2 regions of the Paenibacillus sp. 2TAB19 genome follow, and region 2 is predicted to be linked to the other one. Evidence: a T-box and tRNA genes for the amino acid it is inferred to sense, from the RefSeq annotation. Region 2 holds a T-box; the other holds one or more tRNA genes.
The links. The T-box of region 2 lies ahead of AB4Z33_RS05190 (valine--tRNA ligase). A T-box ahead of a tRNA ligase gene usually reads a tRNA of that ligase, here a tRNA-Val.
Positions count from the first base shown of each region.

Region 1 (7,334 bases), on a different contig from region 2:
GACAAGCAGTAGAGACGAGGAGACAGGAATGACGAGATTACAAACACGAGTGCTTTGCTTGTTAATGGGCATCATTTTGATACTATTGCCTGCCTGCCAGATTGCGCCTGCGAACAATGACGAGGTGGTGGACACGGCCGGCAAGCTCAGCGTCCATTTCATTGATGTCGGGCAAGGCGCATCACAGCTTATAATTGGTCCAACCGGCAAAACCATACTTATCGATGGCGGGAATAATAGCGAAGAAGCGAAGATGGTCGCATACCTTCAAAGTCAGCGGTTAAACAAGATCGATATATTGATCGCCACGCATCCCGACGCGGATCATGTTGGCGGTTTGGATGCTGTCATTCGCCATTTCGATATAGGTAAGATCTATATGCCGAAGGTTCAGTCCAATACAAAGACATTCGAAGATGTACTGACGGCGATTAAGGAGAAGTCATTAAAGATTTCTACGGCGAAAGCCGGGTTGTCGCTTGAATGGGAGCAGGATGTCGAGGTTCTCATGATCGCGCCTGTATCCGTCTATGAAGATACGAATGAAATGAGTGCGGTCGTAAAGCTAAGCTACGGGAACCATCCTTTTCTTCTAACCGGCGATGCAGAAGCGGAGAGCGAGAACGATATCATGAAGTCTGGCGTCAGCTTAAAAGCAGATGTGCTGCTTGTTGGTCATCATGGCTCTAACTCGTCAACCTCTTCTGAATGGTTGAAGAAGATTCAGCCGAAGTATGCGGTTATCCAGTCGGGGACGAACAACTACGGCCACCCTACGAACGAGGTGCTGGGTAGGCTTAAGAAACAAGGTACAGTAGTCTATCGTACGGATCAATTAGGAAACATTTTATTTGTTACTGACGGTACTTCGCTTGAGATTGATCATACAGACCGTTTAGTCGATGCGAAGGCAACCGACACTGCAAGCGATAAGCTCACCCAGCAGAGCGTGTTTGAGAGCTGTGCAGCGGTCAGGGAAGCGGGCAAAGCGCCCATTCGCAAAGATGACCCTGGTTATAATGCTAAGCTTGACCGTGACGGTGATGGGATTGCTTGCGAATAAGGTTACATGTGGAGGCGCTTTTGCATGAGTGGAATTGTTGATCGCTTTGAAGGTGAATATGTCATCATTGAAATTGACGGACAGATGCAGGATGTTCGAAGAGATCAAGTGGAGGACAGCGTGCAAATAGGCGATGTTGTTGAACTATGCGGAGCTATGTGGAAGACGGATAATCAAGCGACAGAAGCACGTCAAAATGCCGTGAAGAAATTAATGGATGAATTATGGGACGACTAGTTGTTGGTTTTAAGCAGTTTTGAACAAAGTTGGAGGTGCATACGAATGAGCTTCGAGCTAAATAACGACTGGGCTCAGCGGCTGGAACAGGAACTGGGGAAACCTTATTTTCAGCAGATGCTGGCTCTTCTCGAGCAAAAGTATAACAATGAAATCGTGTATCCGGCCAAAGAACATATATTTAACGCCCTTCACTATACACCTTATGAATCAGTAAAAGTCGTAATCCTCGGGCAAGACCCTTACCATGGGGAGGGTCAAGCGCATGGCTTAAGCTTCTCGGTAAGAAAAGGTGTAAAGACGCCGCCTTCCCTTCAAAATATTTATAAGGAGCTTCAGGCTGACATCGGTTGTCCGATACCTGATCATGGCTGCTTAGAGCACTGGGCAGAGCAAGGCGTTCTGCTGCTCAATACGGTACTGACCGTGGAAGAGGGCAAGCCTAATTCGCATCAGCGAATCGGATGGGAGAGCTTCACGGACGCAGTCATTGAAGCGCTGAATGAACGCGAGGCACCGGTTGTATTCATCCTTTGGGGAAATCATGCTCAAGCGAAAGCGGCGAATATACAAGCGGACAAGCATCATATCATCGCTTCGCCTCATCCAAGCCCATTAGCGGCACGCAAAGGCTTCTTCGGCAGCAAACCATTCTCGCAGACGAATGCCTTCTTAGCAAGCATAGGGAGCGCGGAGATCGACTGGCAAATTCCAAACCACGCAGAGGCGACACAGGAAAGTTTTGTTTTCTAAATATCTTATCAAAAAGGCTTCTCGCCGTGATCCGATGCGCTTATCGGATTGCGTGAGAAGCCTTTTCGATATTATTCGGAAATCGGGAAGCCCTCGCTGGAGCTAACACCTTCATTACCCGAAGTACCGCCGCCTTCAGAGCTGCCGATAACGGGCTCATAAGCTGCATCAATATAAGTGGATATTTGAACATCCGTAATGACTTGTGGATACATTTTGTCCGGATCTGGCTGCGTTGCTTCAAGCCTTAAGATGGCTTGCTTACCTTCGAATACGATGGACGCAATCCTAACGCCATAGCCTGGATGAGGCACCTGAGCTGTTACGGTTACTTTGTTCACGTCTCCGTTAACTGGCGTTACAGAAAGCTTCGCATCAATAATCGGATCTGGCGTTGGCTCTGGTGTAATAACCGGCTCCGTGTTCTTGACGAATTGAATGCTGTCATACACCCAGCCTGCTGCTTCGCTGCGAGTAACCGGCTGCTTCGGATAGAACTTGTTCGAGCTGTCGAGCTGCGCGATTTTGCTTATGAGGAGCTTCTGAATGCTGTCCGAGTAAGACGGATTAACGTCTGCTTGATCCTCGAGCATGAGGAAAATCTCTATAAAGGCATAGTCGCCTTTGATGGAAATTGCTTTGAACAGGTGATGCGCGAATTGCTCTTTTGTCATGATGTCGCTTGCTTTAACCGTCTTTGGAACTTCAAGACCATAAAATGCAGCGATAATGAATGATTGGGAATACCACACATCATCCTTCAAATTCGGAAATGAATCCGTCGCTTTGGGAGCTCTGATGAAACGGACATGGTCCAAGTTAAGATCCAAGCTTTTGACGATTAGGGAAATACCTGCGGCGTAAGTTAGATTCCCTTTAGGATCGAAATTATCGCTTTGACCAACGCCGCTGAGCAGCCCAAGCTTCTTAAGCTCTGCGATTTTCGCTTCATTCGGGTCGTTCTTAACATCCTTAAATGCCCACACAGTTTGTCCGAGCGCAAGTAGCAACACGGCTATTATTGTGAACGTCAGTAAAGATTTCTTCTTCATCGAATCACCTCGTTTATGATTTGCTGCAGCACTTATTTGACGTGCAATATACGGTTATTGTTGCATCTATAGGCAGTTTTGATTTCAAAATTATGTGGAACAACATATCCGGAACGAGATCATTTAAAATTTTTTTTAATGCGATGTATATATAACCAAGTTCCATCACAAAATAACCTCACATCCAAGAAAGGAGTGAGCATACATGGCTAACCAAAATTCGAGCAGTTCAAACAACTTGGTTGTACCACAAGCGAAACAAGCCATCAATCAGTTGAAAATGGAAGCAGCACAATCTCTAGGCGTGCAGTTCTCCCAAGACGGATACAATGGCAACTTATCGACTCGCGATGCTGGATCTGTTGGTGGATACATCACTAAGAAGCTTGTCCAAATCGCTGAGCAACAATTGAGCGGCGGCAGCCGTTAATCAACACCTGATGTAACCTTGCAGGCTTGGAAAAATAACCCCCGAATCATCTACATGATAGATGGTGAAGGGGTTATTTTAGTTTGCGTAAATAAATATGACTCAGTGATTAAGCACTGTTACCTGTCAGACTATTTTCAAACATGTCGATTATAACAAGGAAATGTTCTGCTTCTCGAAATACATGATCGGCCAGTAACGGATGAATGATACTTTTTATACGACAGGCTTCAATTAGATCACGAGCTGTTCTCTTAAAGTCACGAAGGGACTTAACTGAGACCCTATTTTGATCGAGAAATTGATCAAGCAACGGTACAGTTTGCGATTGTGGCCGCATAGATTCCAAGTCCTTTGCTTGGAACAACAAGGTGTCAAATTCTTGACTAAAGTTATTTGCTTGCTCCACGAGTTGCCGCTCAGAAGGATCAAGCAAATGGCTAATGAATTTGGCGTGATCAGCCATAATTCTCAGGAAGAAAACATTCTCGTCGATAATAGCATCAGGTAGAGGCTCCAAACGACCTAAATTTAATTCCGACAACCGATTTCTGAAATAATTAGCTTCTCTGCTCACATGATCAACTAACAAAGGGAAGTTGTTTGCACCTGGAAGCTGGCACGTCAATATTAAACCGAGAACTTTTCTTTTGAATGCCCAAATATAGGAAACAGCCGTATGCACTTCTTCATTGAAACGTTTAATTACAGTTGGGTCTGTTCCGATCGYAAATGCATTTGACTTATTTTCGATTGCTTCAAAGATGGCATAGAAATGATTTGCTTCATTAATTAATTGAGTATCCTCGCAACGGAATCCCAATTTCAGAAATAGTGAATGCTCTTTCATAATCCGAGACCAAAACCTAACCTCTTCTAAAGAACGAGCTACAAATGCCTGATCTAACAATGGCAGCATCTCCCTTTAAACATTAATCTTCAAGAGTAACTTTATGAAGGAATAGTTTGTACTATTCGTTATCTAGAACTATTCAAATGACAGTAAGCTTTGATGCCAACGAGAGGCAAAGAAGAAGATGGAGATTAACGGTTGCGGAATCATTTAGAAGGAAATCGGCAGACCTGGATTGAATAGTAATAAGGTGTCATCAAACGCRTTCGATAAGCTAAACGCACAATATTCAATTAGTAGAAAAAAGAAATGAGTAGGGAGCGTACGTTATATGGAAATGGCGGAAGTAATAGAGCTGTGGGAAAGACTGCAAGGGCTAGATAATCATGATCGTTCTAGAGTAATGGCTAATATTTACGGGGGATACAAAGCAGCTATTCAATATAATCTATCTCCTGAGCTGGAAAAAGAAGCATTGGCTTTTTTTGCTAGGGTCAACGAAGCGATTGAAAATGTAACAAAATGAATACAAGGATGGTATTTACGTAGTTGGAGTTTAATAACTGGTGAACAGGGATCATCTTATCTCGGAGTTCGAAGATGAAATCRAAACGAAAAAACCGCGAGCCTAGTGTTTATAAGGCTTCGCGGTTTTCTTCTAGTATGATCTGTAGTGGGCTCGAACCACTGACCCCTACCCTGTCAAGATAGTGCTCTCCCAGCTGAGCTAACAGATCAGGTTGTATTAGCGACAATTAATAATATATCAGGATCGAAAACCGAAGTCAACCATAATATTCATTTTTTTCGAGGAAAAAGTTTGATCACTACAAATGGAACAAACAGGGCTACCCTTAACGACGTTAAGGATAGCCCTTTCGTTCATGCACGATGCTTATACTGCATTATTATTGCAGTGGTGTGAACTAATTAGCAGCCTTTTCCATAGCCGCCTACTACTCCGCAGCTACAAGCAATAATAACCAACAGGATGAACAATACCAAGATAAAACCGATGTTGTTGTTGTGGTGGAAGGCGCCGCCTACAAATCCAGACATTATACGATGCACCTCCTTGTCATAAAGTACTCTGTAATGTATGTTGGCTGTTTATAAAGTGATTGGGTGTTTGTTAGGGAGGTTAATAATAACTGGCAAATGCCTATGAATGCGTATTCTAAAGCCGGTCTGATCCGCGTATACATATAGAAAGCGTGCAGGAGGCGGTATCGGTTGGCGGAGCAGTATGCGTATTTGGCTATTTGGCTGATTGGCATGTTTGGGATTATCGGCATTGTCATTGGAAGTGTCGCCAAGTTTGTGAAGGACGACTCGCTTGCTTACGATGAGCAGTTCATATGGAGAAGGAAACTGGGGAAGGATGGCCCTAGAAAGCACTGAAAAGGTAAAGTCCGATGAAATTCATCTTAATCCAATACATGCATGCACCATCAAACAAAAAAGAACCGACGTCAGTCGGTTCTTCTTTGTTGCGTCGCTATACAATGCGTACCAATCAACGCTTAGAAAGTTGGTAAACTATCTAGATTATTATCTGTGCGCCCGTCAGGCACCGACCGTAAGTGCTCTTCATGGTCGCGGCCACGGAACAATTGCAGGTTGTTGATCTCGTTATTGCGGACCATCGACTGAGCAGTTAGATAGTCGACCACATTGCCAGACGAAAGCTTGAATTCGACGATACTGCCATCGCCATTTTTTCTGACGGCTACTACTTCTTCTTGTCCGTTATTCTGTTCCATTGTAATCAGCCTCCCGCCCAGTAGTATGCGAACTTTAAACCGCACTCATACACGGACGCGGAAATCTTGTTATACCTCGTAACGCTTCAACTGCTCTACAAATCGCATAGAACCCGTCTTGCCAATGAATTGTTCCATCGAATCGCCATAATGCATGAGCCACGTTTTCTGTTGGATCTCGTCAGGCAGCGTCATCAGCTCGTCTATGCCTGCATGAACAACAGCCGGCGTTTCCAATTGGCAATCATGATAGATTGTCTCAACCCCATCATTGACGAGACTCTGCAGCAGTTCTCCGTCGTAACGCATATCAGCGCTGTAGAAGAAGCGGCGGTTGAATAGGAAGGAGTAGCTCTTCTTGTTCTCGATATGTTTCGTTTCTATCGGCAGCACCGTTAAGCCTGGCGCAATCTCCGTTTCACGGTCAGCATGAAGCTTTCGCACTTCAAAAAAATCGCCCAGCGTCTGCAGAGGACCTTGCGTAAGCCCTCCTCGAAGCGTCTGCTCCCATAGAGGTTCGATTATATCCTCTACAATATAAAGAACCGGTTTACGCCCATATTTAAACATCATTTGAAAGGCAAGCTCTTCTAACCCGCCAACATGATCGCCATGGATATGGCTAATTAATACGGCGTCAAGATCATTGAAAGTTAAGTCTGTTTGATGAAGCGCCTTTGGGAGCGTTATGCCGCAGTCCAGCAGTAAGCGAAAGCTTCCCGATTCGATCAAGGCGTTGTTATTATCGTATTTTTTGGCAAAAGCACTACCTGTCCCAACCATTTGAATAAACATAAGGATTCCTCCATCGTCTTCATGTCATTACTGTACCAAAAATTACTTGTTGATGCCAAATGTAGATGCACATTTGCCCCTCTCTACATACAATGCAGGAGCGAATGGATAATATCGAAGGGGTGCATCCAAGTTGAGCAAAGGCAAAGGAAAAGGGAAAGTAGCCAAAAAGAAACCGGCGAGCGAGAGGAAACAATATCATTATAAGCTTGTGTTGTCCGATACATGTGCAGTATGCAAGACGCCTTGCACAAGAGGGATGCGCTATTTGGATCGGATGCGGCAGCCGGGAGCCGTTGGCAAAGGGGTACCTTGCGTCCTTACGAGAACCTACGGGTAATAAAATTAATTTTCTGACTATTTCCCAGGCAAGCGCATATTTCAACAG
Region 1 covers NZ_JBFRGE010000090.1:2,490-9,823, reverse strand. The annotation lists gene AB4Z33_RS26595 (hypothetical protein) at 1-12, shown strand, start outside; gene AB4Z33_RS26590 (MBL fold metallo-hydrolase) at 29-1,063, shown strand; gene AB4Z33_RS26585 (DUF3006 domain-containing protein) at 1,088-1,300, shown strand; gene AB4Z33_RS26580 (uracil-DNA glycosylase) at 1,346-2,053, shown strand; gene AB4Z33_RS26575 (S-layer homology domain-containing protein) at 2,125-3,105, opposite strand; gene AB4Z33_RS26570 (alpha/beta-type small acid-soluble spore protein) at 3,311-3,535, shown strand; gene AB4Z33_RS26565 (DUF2935 domain-containing protein) at 3,645-4,454, opposite strand; gene AB4Z33_RS26560 (hypothetical protein) at 4,720-4,914, shown strand; tRNA gene AB4Z33_RS26555 (tRNA-Val) at 5,053-5,125, opposite strand; gene AB4Z33_RS26550 (YjcZ family sporulation protein) at 5,319-5,447, opposite strand; gene AB4Z33_RS26545 (hypothetical protein) at 5,622-5,789, shown strand; gene AB4Z33_RS26540 (DUF3892 domain-containing protein) at 5,912-6,151, opposite strand; gene AB4Z33_RS26535 (MBL fold metallo-hydrolase) at 6,221-6,952, opposite strand; gene AB4Z33_RS26530 (hypothetical protein) at 7,080-7,286, shown strand.
Region 1: it has a tRNA-Val gene. The T-box ahead of AB4Z33_RS05190 (valine--tRNA ligase) is inferred to sense a tRNA for this amino acid. The anticodon was not compared.

Region 2 (7,334 bases):
CTTGTCCCATAGCTTCTGCTAGTATTCTATGAGACAAGTGAGAGATTTAGACCGACGAAGGATGTTAGCCGGCCTTCTAAGACGTTCACCCTAACTTTCCAGGTCGTTTCTCCCCACCTAAATAGACTAAGGAACCGGTATAGCGTTATTTGCGGATATATTCGAGATGTGAGCGTGTAACGAACCTAGTAAACGCTATTTGAACTTTAGCCCCACGATTCAATCAAACTTCTCCAAAATAGCGACTTCTCGTTTCCTTACACTTGTGCGCTTAAATAACATAGGGCCGTCCCCGCAGCCTACTGGCTATTGGGACGGCCCCTTATCGTATATATGTTTAGTTGGCGGCCTTCAACGACTTGGCGAGCTGATCAGCTACTTTCCAAATGTCGCCTGCGCCCATCGTTATGACAAGATCGCCCGGCGCTACGTGCTCCGTCAAATAAGAGAGGACGTCTTCCTTGGTCGGCAGATATAGAGTGTTCGCATTGCTGTTGCTCTTAATAAGCTCAACGAGCTTATGCGAATGCACGCCTTCGATCTGCTGCTCGCCCGCCGGAGAGTAGATGTCGGTAATAATGACTTCATCTGCTTCCGGGAAAGCGCGGCTGAATTGATCGAACAAGAAGAATGTCCGCGTATACCGCTGCGGCTGGAATACGGCAATGATCCGTTTGCCCGTTGCTTTGGCCGCACTGATCGTCGCTTGAATCTCTGTCGGATGATGCGCGTAATCGTCAATGACCAGAATGTCATTGACTTCCCCGAGCACCTGGAAGCGGCGCTTCGCGCCGCTGAACTCGCGAATCGCTTCGGCGATTTCCCGGAACGACAATCCCGATTCCAAGCAAGTGATCACGGTCGCCATTGCATTGTATACGTTATGGCGGCCTGGAACGGACAGCACGATCGTACCGAGAGATGCTCCGTTATGGGTCATATCGAACGATACTTTGCGGTCGCCCAAGACGATATTGCTCGCTTTATATTCCGCTTCGCCATCGATAGCGTACGTCACAAGCTGCGATTCGCCTTCCGCTCCCGTATACACAAGCGGGATCAGTTCCTTCACATTATCGTCATCCGCGCATACGATAGCTTTGCCGCCGGATTTGACTTGCTGCAGGAACTGAACATACGCTGCCTTCAGCTTGCCAAAGTCTCCGTCATAATTTTCCAAATGGTCTGGCTCGATGTTCGTCACGATTGCAAGCGTAGGGTGATAATGCAAGAACGACCCGTCGCTTTCGTCGGCCTCCGCAACAACGTATTCGCCTTTGCCTGCCTTCGCGTTTGTACCTAAGTTAACAATCTCGCCGCCGATAATGTAAGTCGGATCAGCATTGCAGGACTCCATAACAAGGGCAATCATCGAGGAAGTCGTCGTCTTCCCGTGCGCGCCTGCAACGGCGATGCCTTTACCGATATTCATCAATCTCGCCAGCATTTGCGAGCGGTGCAGAACAGGGATGTTAAGCTGCTCCGCCGCTCTCCGCTCGACGTCGTCCTTCGAGATCGCAGTCGAATAAACGACCAAATCTGCTCCATTCACATGCTCGGGCTGATGGCCGATATAAATATCGGCCCCCTTCGCCGCGAGCTTCTCCGTAAGCTCCTGACGCGCGACATCGGAACCGGTAACCTTATAGCCCATTTCCAGCATGACGCGGGCTATGGCACTCATTCCGTAACCGCCGATTCCGATGAAATGAACGTGTTCTGCCGTATTCAAAGACGGTTCACCAACCTTTTTCAGAATCCGAGTTGTACAATATGCGGGAGCGAACGTCAGCAATCAAATATAGCGTGCCTGTCACGACCCCAAGGTCTGTTTCCCCGGTTAACTGTTGTAATTTTTGAAGCGCAGCGCGGTAATCCGGCTCTACGATGAGCTCGAACGAGCTTTCCGCAGGCTGTTGATTATTCATATCGCTAACGATAGCAGCTAACGCGGGTGCATCCATCTTCATTCGAAAATCAGGCTCGGTCAATATAAGCGTATCCACTATTGGTAGTATATGCTTGAGTACATCCTGATGATTCTTATTCTCCAGCATCCCCATCATGAGATGAAGACGGTCGTACTTATACGTTGACCGAAGCGCGCTTACGAGCGTCTCCGCGCCTTCCGGATTATGGGCTCCGTCCAGCAAAATACGCGGCGAGCGCGAAACCATCTCAAGTCTGCCCGCCCAAGCTGCTGCCCGAAGTCCTTCCTCCAGCGCTTCATCCTCTACGACAAGCGCATTGTACTGACGCAGCACCTCTAGCGTCATGACGGCAACTGCCGCATTCGTTCGTTGATGCGCTCCGTTAAGCGTAATCGTCAGCGGCTCGATCGAGCGGAATAATCCGTCGAAGCGGAAAGTCTGCTCGTCTTCCTGAACGGAAACGGCCGTCTCGCTGAATTGCTCGCCGAGCAAATAAAGCGTGCTATGCTTACCGGCAGCAGTTTGCTTAATAACAGCTACTGCCTCCGGTTGCGATACGGCGCTAACGACCGGAATGCCGGCCTTAATAATGCCTGCTTTCTCGCTCGCGACTGCAGCAAGTGTATCGCCGAGACGATCCATATGATCATGTCCGATGTTCGTAATGACCGACACAACCGGATGAACGATATTCGTTACGTCCAGCCTGCCGCCGAGTCCGGTCTCCCACACGACATAGTCAGGATACGTCACTTTTGCGTAGAACAAAATAGCAAGAGCCGTCGATACCTCGAACATGGTCGGCGAACCGAGCTCCGTCTCTGCAATTGCCTCGACATGCGGCTTCAGCTCATTCGCAAGCTTCAGCAGCGTCTCTTCCTCAATATCCACGCCATTGTATTGAAAGCGATTCGTGAACTTCGTAATATAAGGCGACGTGAACGTACCGACATCATAACCGCTCTTAAGCAGCACGCTTGTCAAGTATGAGCATGTCGAGCCTTTGCCGTTCGTACCGGCAACGTGAATGAACTTCAATCTGCGATGCGGATTGTCCAGCAGCTCCATCAGCTTCTCGATCCGGTCAAGGCCCGGACGGATGCCGAATGGGATGAGGCCTGTAATCCACTCCACCGCTTCAGTATAGGAATGCAGCGGCCCTGCCGGCCGCTGCTCGTTGAACTGTTCCGTCATACGTATCGATCCTTCTTCCCTTAATCTCAGCCGCGCAATTCCGCAATACGTGCCGCTACCTTCTCGCGTTTCTCCGCATAATCGGCCATCTTCGCTTTTTCCTCTTCGATGACTTTAGCCGGTGCTTTCGCTACGAAGCCTTCATTGCCCAGCTTCTTCTCCACACGCTCAACTTCGGCCGTCAAATTCTGACGTTCCTTCTCAAGACGGGCGATTTCCTGCTCGATGTCAATCAAGCCAGCCAGCGGCAAGTAAAGCTCCGCTCCCGTAATGACTGCTGACATCGCTTTGTCCGGAGCATTAATGTGAGTTCCCGTCTCCAGCATCGATGTGCCGCAGAACCGTTTGATGAACTCTTCATTGCGCGCGAGAATCGCCGCTTCCGCTTCGCTCGAAGGCTTGATGAGAAGCTCGACCTTCTTGCTCATTGGCACATTCACTTCTGCGCGAATATTACGCACGGAGCGGATGAGGCCCATCAGCAGCTCCATCTCTTTCACTGCTTCAGGCGCTTCAAGCGCCGCATCGTATACCGGCCATTCCGCAAGCGTGATCGTCTCGCCGACATGCGGCAAGTGCTGCCAAATTTCCTCGCTGATGAACGGCATGAACGGATGAATCAAGCGCTGCGTACGGTCAAGCACATAAGCAAGGACGGACTGCGTCGCTTTTTTAGCCGCTTCGTCTGTTGAATATAGGCTGAGCTTGGCAAACTCGATATACCAGTCGCAAAGATCGTCCCAGATGAAGTTATTGAGCAAACGTCCCGTCTCGCCGAACTCGTAGCTGTCGATTAGGCGGGTAACATCGCGCACCGTTTCGTTCAGACGATGCAGGATCCAACGGTCGGACGTGCCGAGATTAACCGTAATATCGATATCCGCTGCGGTGAACCCTTCCAGGTTCATAAGCGCGAAGCGTGATGCGTTCCATATTTTGTTGGCAAAGTTGCGCGCCTGCTCGACACGCTCATTGCGGTAACGCAAGTCTTGACCTGGCGTGCTGCTCGTTGAGAGCATATAACGCATAGCGTCCGCGCCGTACTTCTCGATAACATCGAGCGGATCAACGCCGTTGCCAAGCGACTTGGACATCTTCTGCCCGTTCTCGTCGCGGACAAGACCGTGGATCAGCACGTCCTTGAACGGAATTTCGTCTGTGAATTCAAGCGCCGTGAAGATCATTCGCGCTACCCAGAAGTAAATGATGTCGTAGCCCGTAACGAGCACGTCTGTTGGGTAGTAGCGCTTGAATTCTTCCGTCTCCTCCGGCCAGCCAAGCGTCGAGAACGGCCACAAAGCAGAGCTGAACCAAGTGTCCAGTACGTCGTTATCCTGTGTGAACTTTGCGCCCTCCGTATTTTGAACGTCGTCGCGCGATACGGTAATCTCGCCGGTAGCATCGTTGTACCATGCCGGAATACGGTGTCCCCACCACAATTGGCGGGAAATACACCAGTCACGAACATTTTCGATCCAGTTCATATAGATCTTTTCGAACCGCTCAGGAATAAAGTTCGTGCCCTTACCCGATTTTTGGGCCGCAATTGCCGCTTCGGCAAGAGGTTTCATTGCAACGAACCATTGCGTCGACAAATACGGCTCAACAACGGCGCCGCTGCGCTCGCTGTGGCCAACCTGATGCACATGCTCCTCGATGCGGATGCAGATGCCCTGCTCCTGCAAGTCCTTCACGAGTTTCTTGCGGCAATCCGTACGATCCAGACCTTCATAAGGACCTGCTTGATCGTTCATTGTGCCCGTTTCGTCCATGACAATAATTTGCGGCAGGTTATGACGTTGGCCGACCTCGAAGTCGTTCGGGTCATGAGCAGGCGTAATCTTAACCGCGCCGGAGCCGAAGTCCTTCTCCACATATTCGTCCGCAATAATTGGAATCTCGCGTCCAACGATAGGCAGAATGAGTAATTGGCCGATAAGATGCTTGTAACGATCGTCTTCCGGATGAACCGCTACAGCCGTATCGCCAAGCATCGTCTCCGGACGAGTCGTTGCGACCGTTATGAAGCCCGAGCCGTCCTTAAGCGGATATTGGAGATGGTACAGGTTGCCGTTCACTTCTTTGTATTCTACTTCGATATCAGAGAGCGCCGTGCGTGCCGCAGGATCCCAGTTGATAATTTTTTTGCCGCGGTAGATGAGGCCTTTCTCGTACAGACGGACGAATACTTCGCGAACCGCCTTGGAGAGACCTTCATCAAGCGTGAAACGCTCTCTGGAGTAGTCAAGCGAGAGACCCATCTTGCCCCATTGATCACGAATCGTGTTCGCGTATTGATCCTTCCACTCCCATACCTTCTCCAAGAATGCTTCGCGTCCGAGATCGTAGCGGCTAATGCCCTGTTCGCGCAGCTTGCTCTCAACGCGAGTCTGCGTCGCAATGCCGGCATGGTCTGTTCCCGGCAGCCAAAGCGCATCATAGCCTTGCATTCTCTTCGTGCGAATCAAGATGTCCTGCAAAGTAAAGTCGAGCGCGTGCCCGATATGCAGCATGCCGGTTACGTTCGGCGGCGGAATAACAATCGTATAAGGCTTCGCGTCAGGACGCTTGCCMGCTTCGAAAAACTTGCCCTGCTGCCAATAGTCATACCATTTCTGCTCGGCTGCCTTCGGATCGTAAGTCGTCCGCATTTCCGTAGACGTAGTCGTYGTTTGATTTTCTGACATTCATTCCATCCTCCATACATCGATATAAATACAAAAAAACCTCTCGCCCTCATATAAAGGACGAAAGGTTTAGCTTCCGTGGTACCACCTTTGTTTCACGCAAAAAAAGATGATTCGCGCGACACTCGAACAGATAACGGCTGCAGCCGGCCTGACTTAGGCGGGCGAGAGATGCATTGTTTCGCAAACTCTCCGCTTGATCCAGGCAACTCCGGGGCGACCCGTAGCAGTCACTTCCTGCAGAACCTCTCAGCGTAACGGTTCCGCTCTCTGAAGGCTTCACTGCGTACTATTCCCCTTCAACGTCATTATGACACTTATATGTATACATAATACCGTTGTTATGCGCTAGAGTCAACTTTAAGGGGTGAAAAACCCATCTTGTTGACATAAATCTCACCTCGTGTAACAGCATATTTGTTCTTATACAGAGAAGCTGGGCGTGAGATCGCTCTGAAAGTGAATATAGGCTCTTACAGCACGATTAGGAAGTTCGATTACACACGCATGCCTTGTGTAAGAGCATATATGGTCTTACAGTGAGAGACTGGGTTTGTGATCTCCCTGTATGTGCATATAGGCTCTTACAGCGAAGATACGAAGTTCGATTACGTTCGCATAGTACGTTTCATGAAAAAGGTCCCTCACTGTTCACGAATGAACGAGTGAAAGGACCCATTTTTATTGATTAAGGAATAGGTGTTTCACGGAATATAAAGCAGTTGCCCTTCCGTCACGGCCGATTCATTAAGATTATTGCGAACTAATATTTCTCGAGGATTAATGCTGTAGCGAAGCGCAATCGCATCAAGCGTCTCATCGCGCTGAACGATGCATAACCGGATCTTGCGGAATTCATTCTCCTCTGCATTGCGGCCGAGGAATAAGTTCTTCCACTCAATCTCGTCGCCGGACGACAGCGCACGCGCATCCTCAGCCGCTTGCTGAGTGGCGATCTCTTGCTCGGCTGCCTGACGCGCAGCTTGCTCGCGGCGGCTCGTCTGGAGCAGCGTCATAATGCCGACATTAGGCGGCTGTTCAGCCTGCTCCTCCGGAGGTTTGCTTGAGAGCGCGACGCGCGGCTCTTGCTTCTCAGGCTGCTGCACGACTTGCTGTACAGCTTGCTGAGATGCTTGCAGAGCTTCCAGCTCCGCCTCAAGCTCGCGCTGAGCTTGCTCTTCAAGCGCCAGCAGCGCATACGCTTCGGCGAAAGCAGCCTCTTCCTCCGCTTGCTCCTCTGCCTGCTCCAGCTCTTCATTCCGATCCTGCTCGGTGATCTCGCTTGGTTCGTCCACATATTGAGATGAAGAGGCGAGCCACCCGTCATCGCTATTCTGCTGTGAGGCAAGCGTAATCTCCCGCTGCTCCTCCTGAGGCTGTCTGTCGTTCACCGCGAATAGCTGTGAAGACGACCAGCCTGAATCATTAGGAGATGAGGAAATCGACACGGTTGCCTCACGCTCACGCTCAATCTCATTCTCATTCTCCCGTTCCTGCGCTTGTGCTTGTGCTTCGGCGATTT
Region 2 covers NZ_JBFRGE010000008.1:9,717-17,050, reverse strand. The annotation lists gene murC (UDP-N-acetylmuramate--L-alanine ligase) at 338-1,732, opposite strand; gene AB4Z33_RS05195 (bifunctional folylpolyglutamate synthase/dihydrofolate synthase) at 1,740-3,125, opposite strand; gene AB4Z33_RS05190 (valine--tRNA ligase) at 3,152-5,812, opposite strand; T-box leader at 5,866-6,124, opposite strand; gene AB4Z33_RS05185 (LysM peptidoglycan-binding domain-containing protein) at 6,517-7,334, opposite strand, start outside.